Sinorhizobium fredii USDA 257: one gene and its partner. The protein of the gene in region 2 interacts with the protein of the main gene of each other region in a pairwise test. Links are inferred from orthologs where the notes say so. Each region holds a gene or a part of one and is shown on either strand. Other genes may lie near its edges.

The links. Proteins that work in one complex are often made in the same cells at the same time.
Region 1: the proteins of USDA257_RS24775 (region 2) and USDA257_RS04930 interact in binary tests that used the Escherichia coli proteins (3 or more experiments, as listed by UniProt). The link is inferred for Sinorhizobium fredii USDA 257 from one-to-one orthologs.

Annotation. Positions count from the first base shown.
Region 1 is NC_018000.1:1,060,124-1,067,491, reverse strand. Bases 1,950-4,849 are described here. They hold USDA257_RS04930 (ABC transporter permease), read right to left. Parts: upstream 4,050-4,849; coding sequence 2,850-4,049; downstream 1,950-2,849. Other genes in these bases: osmF (glycine betaine ABC transporter substrate-binding protein OsmF), read right to left, coding at 4,117-4,849; USDA257_RS04935 (ABC transporter ATP-binding protein), read right to left, coding at 1,950-2,853. Outside these bases: USDA257_RS04945 (Gfo/Idh/MocA family protein), read right to left, coding at 1-1,016; USDA257_RS04940 (ABC transporter permease), read right to left, coding at 1,178-1,915; more of USDA257_RS04935, read right to left, coding at 1,915-1,949; more of osmF, read right to left, coding at 4,850-5,034; USDA257_RS04920 (membrane protein), read left to right, coding at 5,384-5,845; USDA257_RS04915 (FAD-containing oxidoreductase), read left to right, coding at 5,842-7,218; USDA257_RS04910 (sulfite exporter TauE/SafE family protein), read right to left, coding at 7,246-7,368.
Region 2 is NC_018000.1:5,267,578-5,272,978, reverse strand. The notes cover bases 1-2,920. They hold USDA257_RS24775 (BolA family protein), read right to left. Parts: upstream 1,642-2,920; coding sequence 1,360-1,641; downstream 1-1,359. Other genes in these bases: cobS (cobaltochelatase subunit CobS), read left to right, coding at 2,477-2,920; USDA257_RS24770 (J domain-containing protein), read left to right, coding at 1,765-2,400; USDA257_RS24780 (HlyC/CorC family transporter), read left to right, coding at 37-1,344; aroB (3-dehydroquinate synthase), read left to right, coding at 1-40. In the rest of the region: more of cobS, read left to right, coding at 2,921-3,472; cobaltochelatase subunit CobT, read left to right, coding at 3,504-5,399. UniProt on the Escherichia coli protein: Transcriptional regulator that plays an important role in general stress response. Has many effects on cell morphology, cell growth and cell division. Acts by regulating the transcription of many genes, including dacA (PBP-5), dacC (PBP-6), ampC and mreB.

The DNA.
Region 1 (7,368 bases), 4.2 Mb from region 2 along the record:
CCACTGTCCCGGATATGGGCGATGATCTCGGCCGCCATCTGCTCATCCGCACCATAGTGCTGCGAGAGCGCCGTCTCCTTGGCATATTTCTTCTCGACCACCTTCTTGCCGGAGAGCACCTCGTGCACGTCGAGATAGCCGCGGATGAAGTCGCCCTCCGCCATGCCGCGAGATCCCATCACGCAGAAACGGCGGAACTGGTCCGGGACGTTGAGGTTCGTGTGGAAGTTCATCGCCACGCCGTTGGCGTATTCGATGATCGCCACCTGATAGTCGATGATGTCGCCGTCGCTGTCGAAGACCTTGTCGGAGCCCAGCCAGCCGCTCGGCTTGCTATGGAATAGCTGCAGGTCGTTGATGCCGTCGCGGGCAGGATCATTGGCGGGAACGAAGCTCTTGCGTCCGCCAAAACTCGCCACGCGCTCCGGCCGGGCGCCGACCACGCCGTTGTAGAGATCGAGATCATGGCAGCATTTCTCGAGCATGAAGCTGCCGGCATAGCGTCCGTAGCGGCGCCAGTCCCGCATGAAGAATGCGCCGTGATAGGGCTCGATATGCTCGGCCGCCTCGATCGAAACAATCTGGCCAAGCGCTCCCGCAGCCTGGGCGGCGCGAAGATCGCGGTACATCGGCGCATAACGCAGCACGAGGCCCACCATCAACCGGTCGTGGCCGTGCTTCCCCAGAAGCGCCGCGAGTGCGACGCTTTGCTCGATCGTGCTGACGATCGGCTTTTCGCAAAAAACCTTGAGACCCGCTTCGAGACCGATGCGGATATGGTCGAGATGCATGTGGTTCGGCGAGCCGATCATCAGGAGGTCGAGTTTCTCGCCGGCAATCAGTTCCTCCGGCGTGGCATACGCTCTTCCCGCCGAAATGCCATTTTCCGCAAGCGTTGCAAGGCCCGCAGGGGCCGGGTCGACATAGCCCGCGATCTCGAAGCTTTCGTCGATCGCCTTGAAGACATAGCCCAGATATCCGAGACGGAATCCGAGTCCGATTATCCCGACTTTCATGCTGATGCCGTTCCCATTTCGTAATTATTTTTCGTAGACTGGGATAGAATTCTCCTTACGTCAACAAAAATTCGAATGTTTAGAGAGAATGTGAAATTCATTTTCATCATGGCCCGTCGAGCGGCTTTCCGCATGGGGCGACGCGTCCAAGTGAGGCTGCGCTATGCGTGCGTGCGTCCCGCGAGCGCACGCTCCAAGGCTTGTAGCGCGTCGTGGATGAGAACCGCCAGCGCCGCGACGATAAGCCCCCCCTGCAGAACAAAGGCGAGATTGTTCGACTGCAACCCGGCGATAATGACCTCGCCGAGCGTCTTGGCCGCCACCGTCGAGCCGATCGTTGCCGTTGCAAGGCTGATCACCACCGACAGCCGAATGCCAGTGAGGATCACCGGCAAAGCCAAGGGAAGCTCGATCTGGACGAGCCGTTGGCGCTCGGTCATGCCGGCGCCGCGGGCCGCCTCAATCACCGCCGGCGGTAAGGTCGTGAGCCCCGTCAGGGCATTCTCGAAGATCGGCAGCAATCCATAGAGAAAAAGCGCAATCAGCGTCGGCTTCTCGCCGAAGCCGAAGATCGGAACCGAGAGCGCCAGCACCGCCACCGGCGGGAAGGTCTGGCCGATATTCACGAGGCTGCGCGACAGCGGCAGGAATTCCGCGCCGGCCTCTCGTGTCACGAGGATCGCCAGCGACACGGCAACGACGGTCGCGGCGAATGTCGCAACGAGCACGGTGCGAAGATGGAGGAGCGTCAGCCAGAAAAGGCTGCCTCGGTTGTAGACCGCCGGGGCGTTCTCCTGCACCAGCGGCTTGAGCAGCGGCTCGAACCAGCCGGGCTGCAGCAGAAAAGCCAGCAACAGAAGGAACACTGCCAGTCGCAGGAGCGTGGGCAGCGACGCCATCACTGCGGCCTCGCCGCGCGTTTCACCAGGCCATTGAGGCTGACCTTGCCGATGATGGCGCCATTCGCGGCTGCGACCGGCAATGCGGACCGCCCGGACCACAAGAGTTCGGAAAGCGCCTCGCGTTGGCTGAGCGCCTCCGGTATCGGCGTGCCTTCGGCCGCACCGGGCTCGACGGCATCGCCGGCCGTCTCGATGGCAAGCAAGCGGAACGGCCGTTCAGGGGCGCCGATCAGTTCCTCGACGAAGGGCGTGGCGGGGCGCACGAGCATCTCGGCCGGCGTTCCGTGTTGCACCACCTCGCCCTTGTCCATGACGGCGATCCGGTCGGCGAGACGGAAGGCCTCCTCCATGTCGTGGGTGACGAGGATGATCGTCGTGCCGAAATGCTTCTGGATGGCGAGAAGATCGTCCTGGGCCTTGGTGCGGATGATTGGGTCGAGGGCGCCGAAGGGTTCATCCATCAGGAGCAGGTTCGGTTCCGCCGCAAGCGCCCGCGAAACGCCGACGCGCTGCTGTTGACCGCCGGAGAGTTCATGCGGATAACGCGGTCCGAAGAAATCCGGATCGAGTTGGAAGAGCGTCAGCAACTCTTCCACCTTCGCCTTTATCCGCGCCCTCTCCCAGCCGAGCAGCGTCGGCACGGTGGCGATGTTCTGTGCCACTGTGCGATGCGGGAAGAGCCCGTGGCCCTGGATCGCATAGCCGATCCGGCGGCGCAGTTCGAATTCCGGCACTGAGCGATTGTCCTCGCCATCGATGCGGATCGCGCCGGAGGTCGGCTCGACCAGACGGTTTACCATCCGGATCAGCGTGGTCTTCCCCGAGCCCGATGTACCGACGATAACGGTGATCGTATGCGGCATGACGGTCAGCGAGACGTCGCTCACCACCACGGTTTCGTCGTAACGCTTGGTAACGCCGTCGAATTCGATCATGCGGCCTTGCCCCGGCTGTGTTTCGGACCCGCCACTTCGATCAGCGCGTCAAGCACTATCGCGGCGGTGAAGGCGAGCACGACGGTCGGAACCGCGCCAAGCAGCACGAGATCCATGGCCGTCTGGCCTATGCCCTGGAAGACGAAGACGCCGAAGCCGCCGCCGCCGATGAGGGCCGCGATGGTCGCAAGCCCGATATTCTGGACGAGCACGATGCGGATACCGGTAAGGATGACCGGAAAGGCCAAGGGGAACTCGACGGCCACGAGCCGCTGCCATTCGGTCATGCCGAGGCCGCGTGCAGCATCGTTTGCGGCGCGCGGCACGCCGGCGAGCCCGACGACGGTATTGGCGACCACTGGCAGCAGCGAATAAAGAAAGAGCGCAACGAAGGCGGGAGCGACGCCGATACCACGCACGCCGATCGCCTCGGCACCCGGCACATGCGCCGCAACCCAGCCGAGCGGCGCGATCAGAATTCCGAAGAGAGCAATTGACGGAACCGTCTGGATGGCGTTCAGCACATTCAACACGGCCGCACGCAGTCGGTCGACGCGATGGCAGAGGACGCCGAGCGGCAGTCCGACGAGCGTTGCCGCAGCGAGTGATCCGAGCGCTAGCGTCAGGTGGCGGCCGCCCTCCGCCCAGAACGTGTCGGCCCGGCTCGCATATTCCTTGAGTATCGAAAGTCCGTCCCATCGGCCCGTGACGAGCATTGCCCCGACGAGCGCCAGGGCTCCGGCCAGGAAAAGAAGCCGCAGGCCGGGTCCGGGGCTCAGCCGCGTCAACGCATCGGCAACCAGAAGCGCGAACGCAAAGACAAGAATCCAGAAGCCGGAAGCCGGTGAGACGCGGGCATAGGCATTGTCCGCCGGGACCAAATTGCCGGCGGCACTGCCGATCAGAAAGCACAGCGCAACGAGGATAGCAAAGGCCGCGGCCATGCGGACGAGGACGGATGTCTTGAAAAGCGCAACGACCGTACCGAACGCCACAAGGGCGAGAAGCCCGTAGCCGAACGATGGCGGCAAGGCCTCGAGGATCGCTTTTCCCTCGCCCTGGACGATGCGGTTTGCCCGGAAGGTCGCGAAGGGCGCAAAAAACGCGCCGTAAACCGCCAGAGCCGCAATGATCACGCCGAGTTTGTCGAAAGGGAGGGTCCTGCGCTCTGTTTCTCGGATGACACCGATCGCCATGAAATGATCCGCTCGACGCATTATCCGCGTTGCCCGATCCGGTATCGGACAACGCTTCCTTGTCAGCTTACTTCAGAAAGCCGTTCTTCTTCAAAAAGTCCTCGGCGACCGCTTTCGCCGGTTCGCCGCCGACCTGCACGCGGCCATTCAATTCCTGCAGCGTGACGAGATCGAGCTTTTCGAAGACGGGCTTCAAAAGGCTCTCGATCGTCGGATTCTCCTTCAGCGCCGCTTCCCGGATGATCGGCGTCGGCTGATAGACCGGCTGCACGTTCTTGTCGTCCTCGAGAACGACGAGACCGGAGGGTGCGATGCCGCCGTCTGTACCGTAGACCATCGCCGCATTGGCGCCATTCGTCTGGTTCGCAGCCGCCGCAATCGTCGCAGCCGTATCGCCGCCTGAGAGCGTGATCAGTTGCTCCGGCTTGAGGGTGAAGGCGTAGGCGGTCTGGAATGCGGGCAAGGCAGCGGCGGAATTCACGAACTCGGAGGACGCCGCCAGGATGACCTCGCCGCCGCCACTGACATATTTCCCGAAGTCGGAAAGCGTCTTGAGGCTATTCTTCTCGACCACCTCCTTGCGCAGCGCGATCGCCCAGGTGTTGTTGGCCGGCGATGCTGTCAGCCAAACGATCTTGTTGGCGTCGTAGTCGAGCTTCTTTGCCAGTTCATAGCCCTTGGCGGCATCCTTCCAGGCCGGATCGTCGGCCTTCTCGAAGAAGAAAGCGGCGTTGCCGGTATATTCGGGATAGATGTCGATTTCGCCGGCAGTGATCGCCTTGCGAACGACGGGAGTGGCGCCTAGCTGGACCCGGTCCGTGGTCTTGATGTTATTGGCATTCAGCACGGCGAGAATGATGTTGCCGAGAACGCCGCCCTCCGTGTCGATCTTGGAGGAAACCACGACGTCGGCCTTCGCCGCCGCGGAGGTCAGCGCAAAGGCAAGAGCGGTGCCGATAAGTGTCTTCATCAGGGTCAGGCGCATGATTGTCTCCCTCAATTGATCCCGCGGCCGTCACGGCTCTCCGCTGCGTCCGGTTAGAGCATCCATATATGTCAGGGTTCAGCAAAGAACAGAGCAACGGACTCGTAGGAACTTATGGTTGAACTTCGGGATGCCTGAGGTCAAGCTACGTACTACCGGGTTGCAATCAAAGCGGAAGTCGGCCACTCTTCCGTTGGGTCCGCCTCACAGCGCGCAGTCCTCAGGGCCCACGATAGTCGATCGCCACTATTTCATTTTAGAATGCCAGCATATCCGAGGCGGCCGCAAGCCAGTCGCGTTTTCGCGGCAGCCGCCCGCGCAGTCCTTGAAATGCCGTTCGGGGGGTGGGATGTCCGTCTATATTCTTGCGCTTCTGATCGGCGTGGTAGCGGGCTTGCGGGTGATGACCGCGCCGGCGGCCGTCAGCTTCGCCGCGGCGGCCGGCTGGTTGCCCGCTGCCAACAGTTGGGCCGCCTTTGTGGGTTACCGCTTCACGCCTTACATTTTCGGCGTGTTGGCGCTCGTAGAATACGTCACCGACCAACTGCCGAGCACGCCGAGCCGCAAGGTTCCGCAGCAATTCGGCGCGCGTATCGTCAGCGGCGGTTTCTGCGGCGCGGTGATCGGCACTGCAAGTGGCTCTTTGGTCGGCGGCGCCGTTGCCGGAGGCATAGGTGCGATCATCGGTACGCTCGGCGGTTATGAAGGGCGCAAGCGGCTCGTTACGGCGATCGGCGGCAAGGACCTGCCGATCGCCCTCCTCGAAGACCTTGTTGCCATTCTGCTGGCGCTCTGGGTGGTGTCATCATGAGCAAGCATTTCGACACGATCATCATCGGCGCCGGCCAGGCCGGACCGTCGCTCGCCGGACGGTTGACGGATGCCGGCAAATCCGTAGCGCTCGTCGAGCGTAAGCTCTTCGGCGGCACCTGCGTCAACACCGGCTGCATGCCGACCAAGGCCATGGTCGCGAGCGCCTACGCCATCCACACGGCGCGCCGCGGCGCCGAATACGGCATGACGACCGGCCCCATTTCCGTCGATTTCGCCCGGGTGATGGCGCGCAAGCAAAAGGTGACGCTCGATTCTCGTGCGGGCGTCGAGTCCTGGCTTAAGGGCATGAAGAACTGCACCGTGCTGGAGGGCCATGCGCGCTTCGAGGGCCCGACCGACATCCGCGTCGGCGAACAGCTGATTTCCGGCGAGCAGATCTTTCTCAACGTGGGCGGGCGCGCGGCGATCCCCGATTTTCCGGGTGTCAGCGAGGTGCCCTATCTCACCAATAGCTCGATCATGGATCTCGACCACCTGCCCAGGCATCTGCTCATCGTCGGCGGCAGCTATATCGGGCTCGAATTCGCGCAGATATTCCGTCGCTTCGGTTCCGAGGTCACCGTCATTGAAAAGGGGCCGCGCCTGATCGCGCGGGAAGACCCCGACGTCTCCGATGCAATCCGTGCCATCCTCGAGAAGGAAGGCATTCATATACGCCTCAACGCTGAATGCATCCGCTTCGCCAAGCATGCCGATGGCGTCGCAGCGGGCGTCGACTGCACGTCGGGAGCCCCGGAGGTCATCGGCTCCGATGTGCTGCTTGCCACCGGACGGCGACCTAACACGGACGATCTCGGGCTCAGCAGGGCCGGCGTGAAGACCGACGCGCGCGGCTACGTGGAGGTCGATGATTTCCTGCGCACCAACGTGCCGCACATTTTCGCCATGGGCGACTGCAACGGCCGGGGTGCCTTCACCCATACGTCCTACAATGATTTCGAAATTGTTGCCGCGAACCTCATCGACAATGACCCGCGCCGGGTCAGCGACCGCATCCAGACCTATGCGCTCTATATCGATCCGCCGCTCGGTCGCGCCGGCATGACCGAGACCGAGGCGCGCAAGAGCGGCCGCAAGCTGCTGATCGGCACAAGGCCGATGACGCGCGTCGGCCGCGCCGTCGAGAAGGGCGAGACGCTAGGCTTCATGAAGGTGCTCGTTGACGCCGATACGAAGGACATACTCGGCGCCTCGATCCTCGGCACGGGCGGCGACGAGGCCATCCAGAGCATCCTCGACGTGATGTATGCGAAGAGACCCTATACGACGATCAGCCGCGCCATGCATATTCATCCGACGGTTTCGGAACTGATCCCGACAGTCTTTGGAGATCTTACGCCTGCGACGTAGTTCGAGGACTGTCCTTGTCTACACTTCTCACAGCAATCCAGTCAGCTCGAGCGTCTGGTAGCCGGCCAGAAGCGTGATCAGCGATCCGACAAGCCGCAGGAGTGTCTTTTCCTTTAAGGCTTTGACCATCCATCCCGCCAGCGGCGCCGC
Region 2 (5,401 bases):
GGAGGTGCTGGGCTTCCTCAAGGAAAAGCATCCGCGATGAGCGCCGAGGCGTTATGGCTCTTTCTGGCGGACCATTGGCTGCCGCTCCTTTCGGTCATCTGCCTTCTGCTCCTTTCGGCTTTCTTCTCCGGGTCTGAGGCGGCCTTGACCGCAACCTCCCGGGCGCGCATGCACACGCTCGAGAGCAATGGCGACCGGCGGGCCGGCGTCGTCAATCGCCTGATCGAGCGGCGTGACCGCCTGGTTGGAACGCTGCTCCTCGGCAACAACCTCGTCACCATTCTCGCGACGTCGCTGACGACCAGCCTATTGCTCGGCCTCGTCGGCAACTTTGCCGTGCTGATCGCCACGGTCAGCATGACGGTGCTGCTCGTTCTCTTCTGCGAGGTGCTGCCGAAGAGCTGGGCGATCGCCTCTCCCGATCGGTTCGCGCTTGCCGTGGCGCATATGGTAAGACGCTTCGTGGCGGTCGCTGGCCCCATATCCGCGCTTATCAATGCGATCGTCCGCCGCCTCCTGAACCTCTCCGGCGTGAATGTCGCCTCTGACAGGCCGATGCTTTCGGCCCAGGAGGAACTGCGCGGCGCCGTCGACCTGCTGCATCGGGAAGGGGCGGTGATCAAGGCGGACCGCGACCGGCTCGGCGGCGTGCTCGACCTCGGCGAACTCGAGGTGTCCGACATCATGATTCACCGCACCGCCATGCAGGCGGTCAACACGGAGGAGCCGCCGGAGGTCTGCGTCCGGGAGATACTCGGAAGTCCCTTCACGCGCCTGCCGCTGTGGCGCGGCTCGACCGACAACATCATCGGCGTCGTCCATTCGAAGGATCTCCAGAGGGCGCTGGCCGAACCCGGCGTCGAGCCGCACACGATCGACATCGTCAGGATCGCGCAGAAGCCATGGTTCGTGCCAGACACGACCAATCTCAAGGACCAGCTCAACGCCTTCCTGCGGCGTAAGCTGCATCTGGCCATCGTCGTCGACGAATACGGCCAAGTCCAAGGCCTCGTCACGCTGGAGGACATTCTCGAGGAAATCGTCGGCGACATTGCCGACGAGCACGATCTCGATATCCAGGGCGTTCGCCAGGAAGCCGACGGATCGATCGTCGTCGATGGCTCCGTGCCGATCCGCGACCTAAACCGGGCGCTCGACTGGTCGCTGCCGGACGAGGAGGCGACGACGGTCGCCGGTCTGGTCATCCACGAAGCCAAGAGCATTCCGGAGGAGCGGCAGGCTTTCACCTTCTACGGCAAGCGCTTCATCGTCATGAAGCGGGTGAAGAACCGGATCACCAAGCTACGTATCCGCCCGGCCGAAGAGGAGGCGGCAGGGCTCTAGGACCTGACCCTAGTCTCACCAGCGCGTCGGCTCGCCTGGCGCAGCCGGCTCGACGGCAAGCGCATGCAGGCCAGCATCGAGCTCGGATTTCAACAGGTCGTTAATGGCCCGGTGGCGGGCCACACGGCTCATGCCGGCGAAGGCACTGGACACGATGCGGATGCGCATGTGGGTGTCGCCGCCGCCGTCGAAACCCGGCTGGTGGCCGGCATGCAGATGGCTCTCGTTGATCACCATCAGCCGTTCGGGATGGAAGGCCTTCTCAAGCTTCTCTTCGATACGGCTTTGCAGCGACATGCTTCCGTCCCATTTCCCTGTTTGCTCTTACGGCTCGAAGGCGCCGGCGATGCAAAATGCGCGCACAAAGCCAGCAACATTCCGCTTTGTCAATTCTTGTTGTGACCCGTCGCAACCCCCATAATGGATGCCATGAAGCTCGATTCAAAATACTTTGATCGCATCCGCACGCGCCGCAAGCCAGAGGCGCGCGTGGAGCCGTCTGCGCCCATGTGCCAGTGGGACGGCTGCGACAAGACCGGCGTGCATCGGGCTCCCGTCGGCCGCAATGCCGAGGGCGAATATTTCATGTTCTGCTTCGAGCACGTGAAGGAATACAACAAGGGGTACAATTATTTCTCCGGGCTCTCGGACACGGAGATCGCGCGCTACCAGAAGGAAGCGGTTACCGGGCATCGTCCCACCTGGACGGTCGGTGTCAACAAGAGTGCCCGCAACGGCCCGACGCAATCCCAGATGCGCTCCGGCAGCGCGGGCGCACAGGCGCGCATGCGCGATCCGTTCGGCTTCTTCAACGAGGCGCGGGCCCGATCGGCGCGGCACGAGCCGCGGCTGCGCAAACTGAAGACGCTCGAGGCCAAGGCCTTCGAAACGCTTGGGCTTGCCGCCTCGGCGACCTCCGCCGATATCAAGGCCGCCTACAAGGAACTCGTCAAGAAACACCACCCCGATGCGAATGGCGGAGACAGAGGCTCGGAAGACCGTTTTCGGGCCGTGATTCAAGCCTATCAATTGTTAAAACAGGCTGGTTTCTGCTAACAACGCGCATTATGACAGAAAGCACTTTTTGCAGGCGTATGCGCGGGTGCCGTCCGGCGGCCGCTCTGGAGACATGATGAGCAAGATTGACCTCGACATTTCCAACCTCCCCGACACGACGGTCTCTGTCCGGGAGGCTTTCGGCATTGATACGGATCTGCGCGTTCCCGCCTATTCGAAGGGCGATGCCTATGTGCCCGAACTCGATCCCGACTATCTCTTCGACCGGGAAACCACACTCGCCATTCTTGCAGGCTTTGCGCACAACCGACGCGTGATGGTTTCCGGCTATCACGGCACCGGCAAATCGACCCATATCGAGCAGGTGGCGTCGCGCCTCAACTGGCCCTGCGTGCGCATCAATCTCGACAGCCATGTCAGCCGTATCGATCTCGTCGGCAAGGATGCAATCGTCGTCAAGGATGGGCTGCAGATCACCGAATTCAAGGACGGCATCCTGCCCTGGGCCTATCAGCACAACGTCGCGCTCGTCTTCGACGAGTATGATGCCGGCCGGCCGGACGTGATGTTCGTCATCCAGCGCGTGCTGGAGTCCTCCGGCCGGCTGACACTGCTCGACCAGAGCCGCGTCATCCGCCCGCACCCGGCCTTCCGCCTGTTCGCCACCGCCAACACGATCGGCCTCGGCGATACGACCGGGCTCTATCACGGCACGCAGCAGATCAACCAGGCGCAGATGGACCGCTGGTCGATCGTAACCGCGCTCAACTACCTGCCGCATGACAAGGAAGTCGACATCGTCGCTGCCAAGGTGAAGGGGTTCACCGCCGACAAGGGCCGCGATACCGTGTCGAAGATGGTGCGCGTCGCCGATCTCACCCGCGCCGCCTTCATCAACGGGGATCTGTCGACCGTCATGAGCCCGCGAACGGTGATCACCTGGGCCGAAAACGCCCATATCTTCGGCGATATCGCCTTCGCCTTCCGTGTGACCTTCCTCAACAAGTGCGACGAGCTGGAGCGGGCGTTGGTCGCCGAGCATTACCAGCGTGCCTTTGGCGTCGAACTGAAGGAAAGCGCCGCCAACATCGTGCTGGAAGCCACGGCCTGATCGCTTCGTCTAGGCTGAAGAAGGAACTGTCGTGAGCTCGAATTCCAAGGCGAAGCCGCAAACGAGGGAGAACGCCGCCGAACCGTTCAAGCGGGCGCTCTCCGGCTGCGTCCGGTCGATTGCCGGGGATGCGGAGCTCGAGGTCGCCTTTGCGAACGAGCGTCCGGGGATGACCGGCGAGCGCATCCGCCTGCCGGAGCTTTCCAAGCGTCCGACTCGGCACGAGCTCGCCGTGGCGCGCGGTCTGGGTGACTCGATGGCGCTGCGCAAGGCGTGCCACAACGACCGCATCCATGCGACCATGTCGCCGCAAGGCGCGGATGCGCGGGCAATCTTCGACGCCGTCGAGCAGGCGCGCGTCGAGGCGATCGGGGCGATCCGGATGCCCGGCGTCGCCGACAATCTCTCCTCAATGCTCGAGGAGAAATATGCCAAGGGCAATTTCGGCGCGATCGACAGCCAGTCGGATGCACCGCTCGAGGAGGCGGTGGCGCTCCTGGTGCGGGAGAAGCTGACCGGCAAGAAGCCGCCGGCCTCCGCCGGCAAGGTGCTCGACCTCTGGCGCGATTTCATCGAGCAGAAGGCCGCCGCCGACGTCAGAAACCTGCCCGCGGCGGTTAACGACCAGCAGGCCTTCGCCCGGGTCGTGCGCGACATGCTGGCTTCGATGGATGTCGCCGAAAAATACGGCGAGGACGATATCGAGCCAGACGACCAGGAAAGCGAGACCGACGAGGACCAGCCGCGCAGCCAGGAGCAGGACGACAACGCCGGCGAGGAGGAAGAGGGCTCCGACGCCGCCCCCGCCGACGAAAACCAGTCTGCCGAGGAGCAGATGGAAGAAGGCGAGATGGACGGCGCCGAGATCTCCGACGACGACCTTCAGGACGAGGGCGACGAGGACAGCGAAACGCCCGGCGAGGTCAAGCGGCCGAACCACCCCTTTGCGGACCTGAACGAAAAGGTCGATTACGCGATCTATACGCGCGAGTTCGACGAGACCATCACGGCCGAGGAGCTTTGCGACGAGGCGGAACTCGATCGTCTGCGCGCCTTCCTCGACAAGCAGCTCGCCCATCTGCAGGGGGCCGTCGGCCGCCTCGCCAACCGCCTGCAACGGCGGCTGATGGCGCAGCAGAACCGGTCCTGGGAGTTCGATCTCGAGGAGGGGGTTCTGGATACCGCCCGCCTGCAGCGGGTCATCATCGATCCGATGCAGCCGCTTTCCTTCAAGCGGGAGAAGGATACGAATTTCCGCGACACCGTCGTGACGCTGCTGATCGACAATTCCGGCTCGATGCGCGGCCGGCCGATCACCGTTGCCGCCACTTGCGCGGACATTCTCGCCCGCACGCTGGAGCGCTGCGGCGTCAAGGTCGAGATTCTCGGCTTCACCACCAAGGCCTGGAAGGGCGGGCAAGCGCGCGAGAAATGGCTCGCGGGCGGCAAGCCTCAAGCGCCGGGCCGCCTCAACGATCTGCGCCACATCGTCTACAAGTCGGCCGATGCGCCCTGGCGCCGCGCGCGCCGCAATCTCGGCCTGATGATGCGGGAAGGGCTGCTCAAGGAGAATATCGACGGCGAGGCGCTGATGTGGGCGCACGACCGCCTGCTCGGCCGGCCGGAGCAACGACGAATCCTGATGATGATCTCGGACGGTGCACCGGTCGACGATTCCACCCTGTCGGTGAATCCTGGCAACTATCTCGAGCGACACCTGCGCGCCGTCATCGAGCAGATCGAGACGCGTTCGCCGGTCGAGCTTCTGGCGATCGGCATCGGCCATGACGTGACGCGGTATTATCGCCGCGCCGTGACGATCGTCGATGCGGACGAACTTGCGGGCGCGATGACGGAGCAGCTTGCCGCCCTGTTCGAGGAAGAGCACCGGCACGGCCGCGTCGGACGCCTGCGCCGGGCCGGCTGATC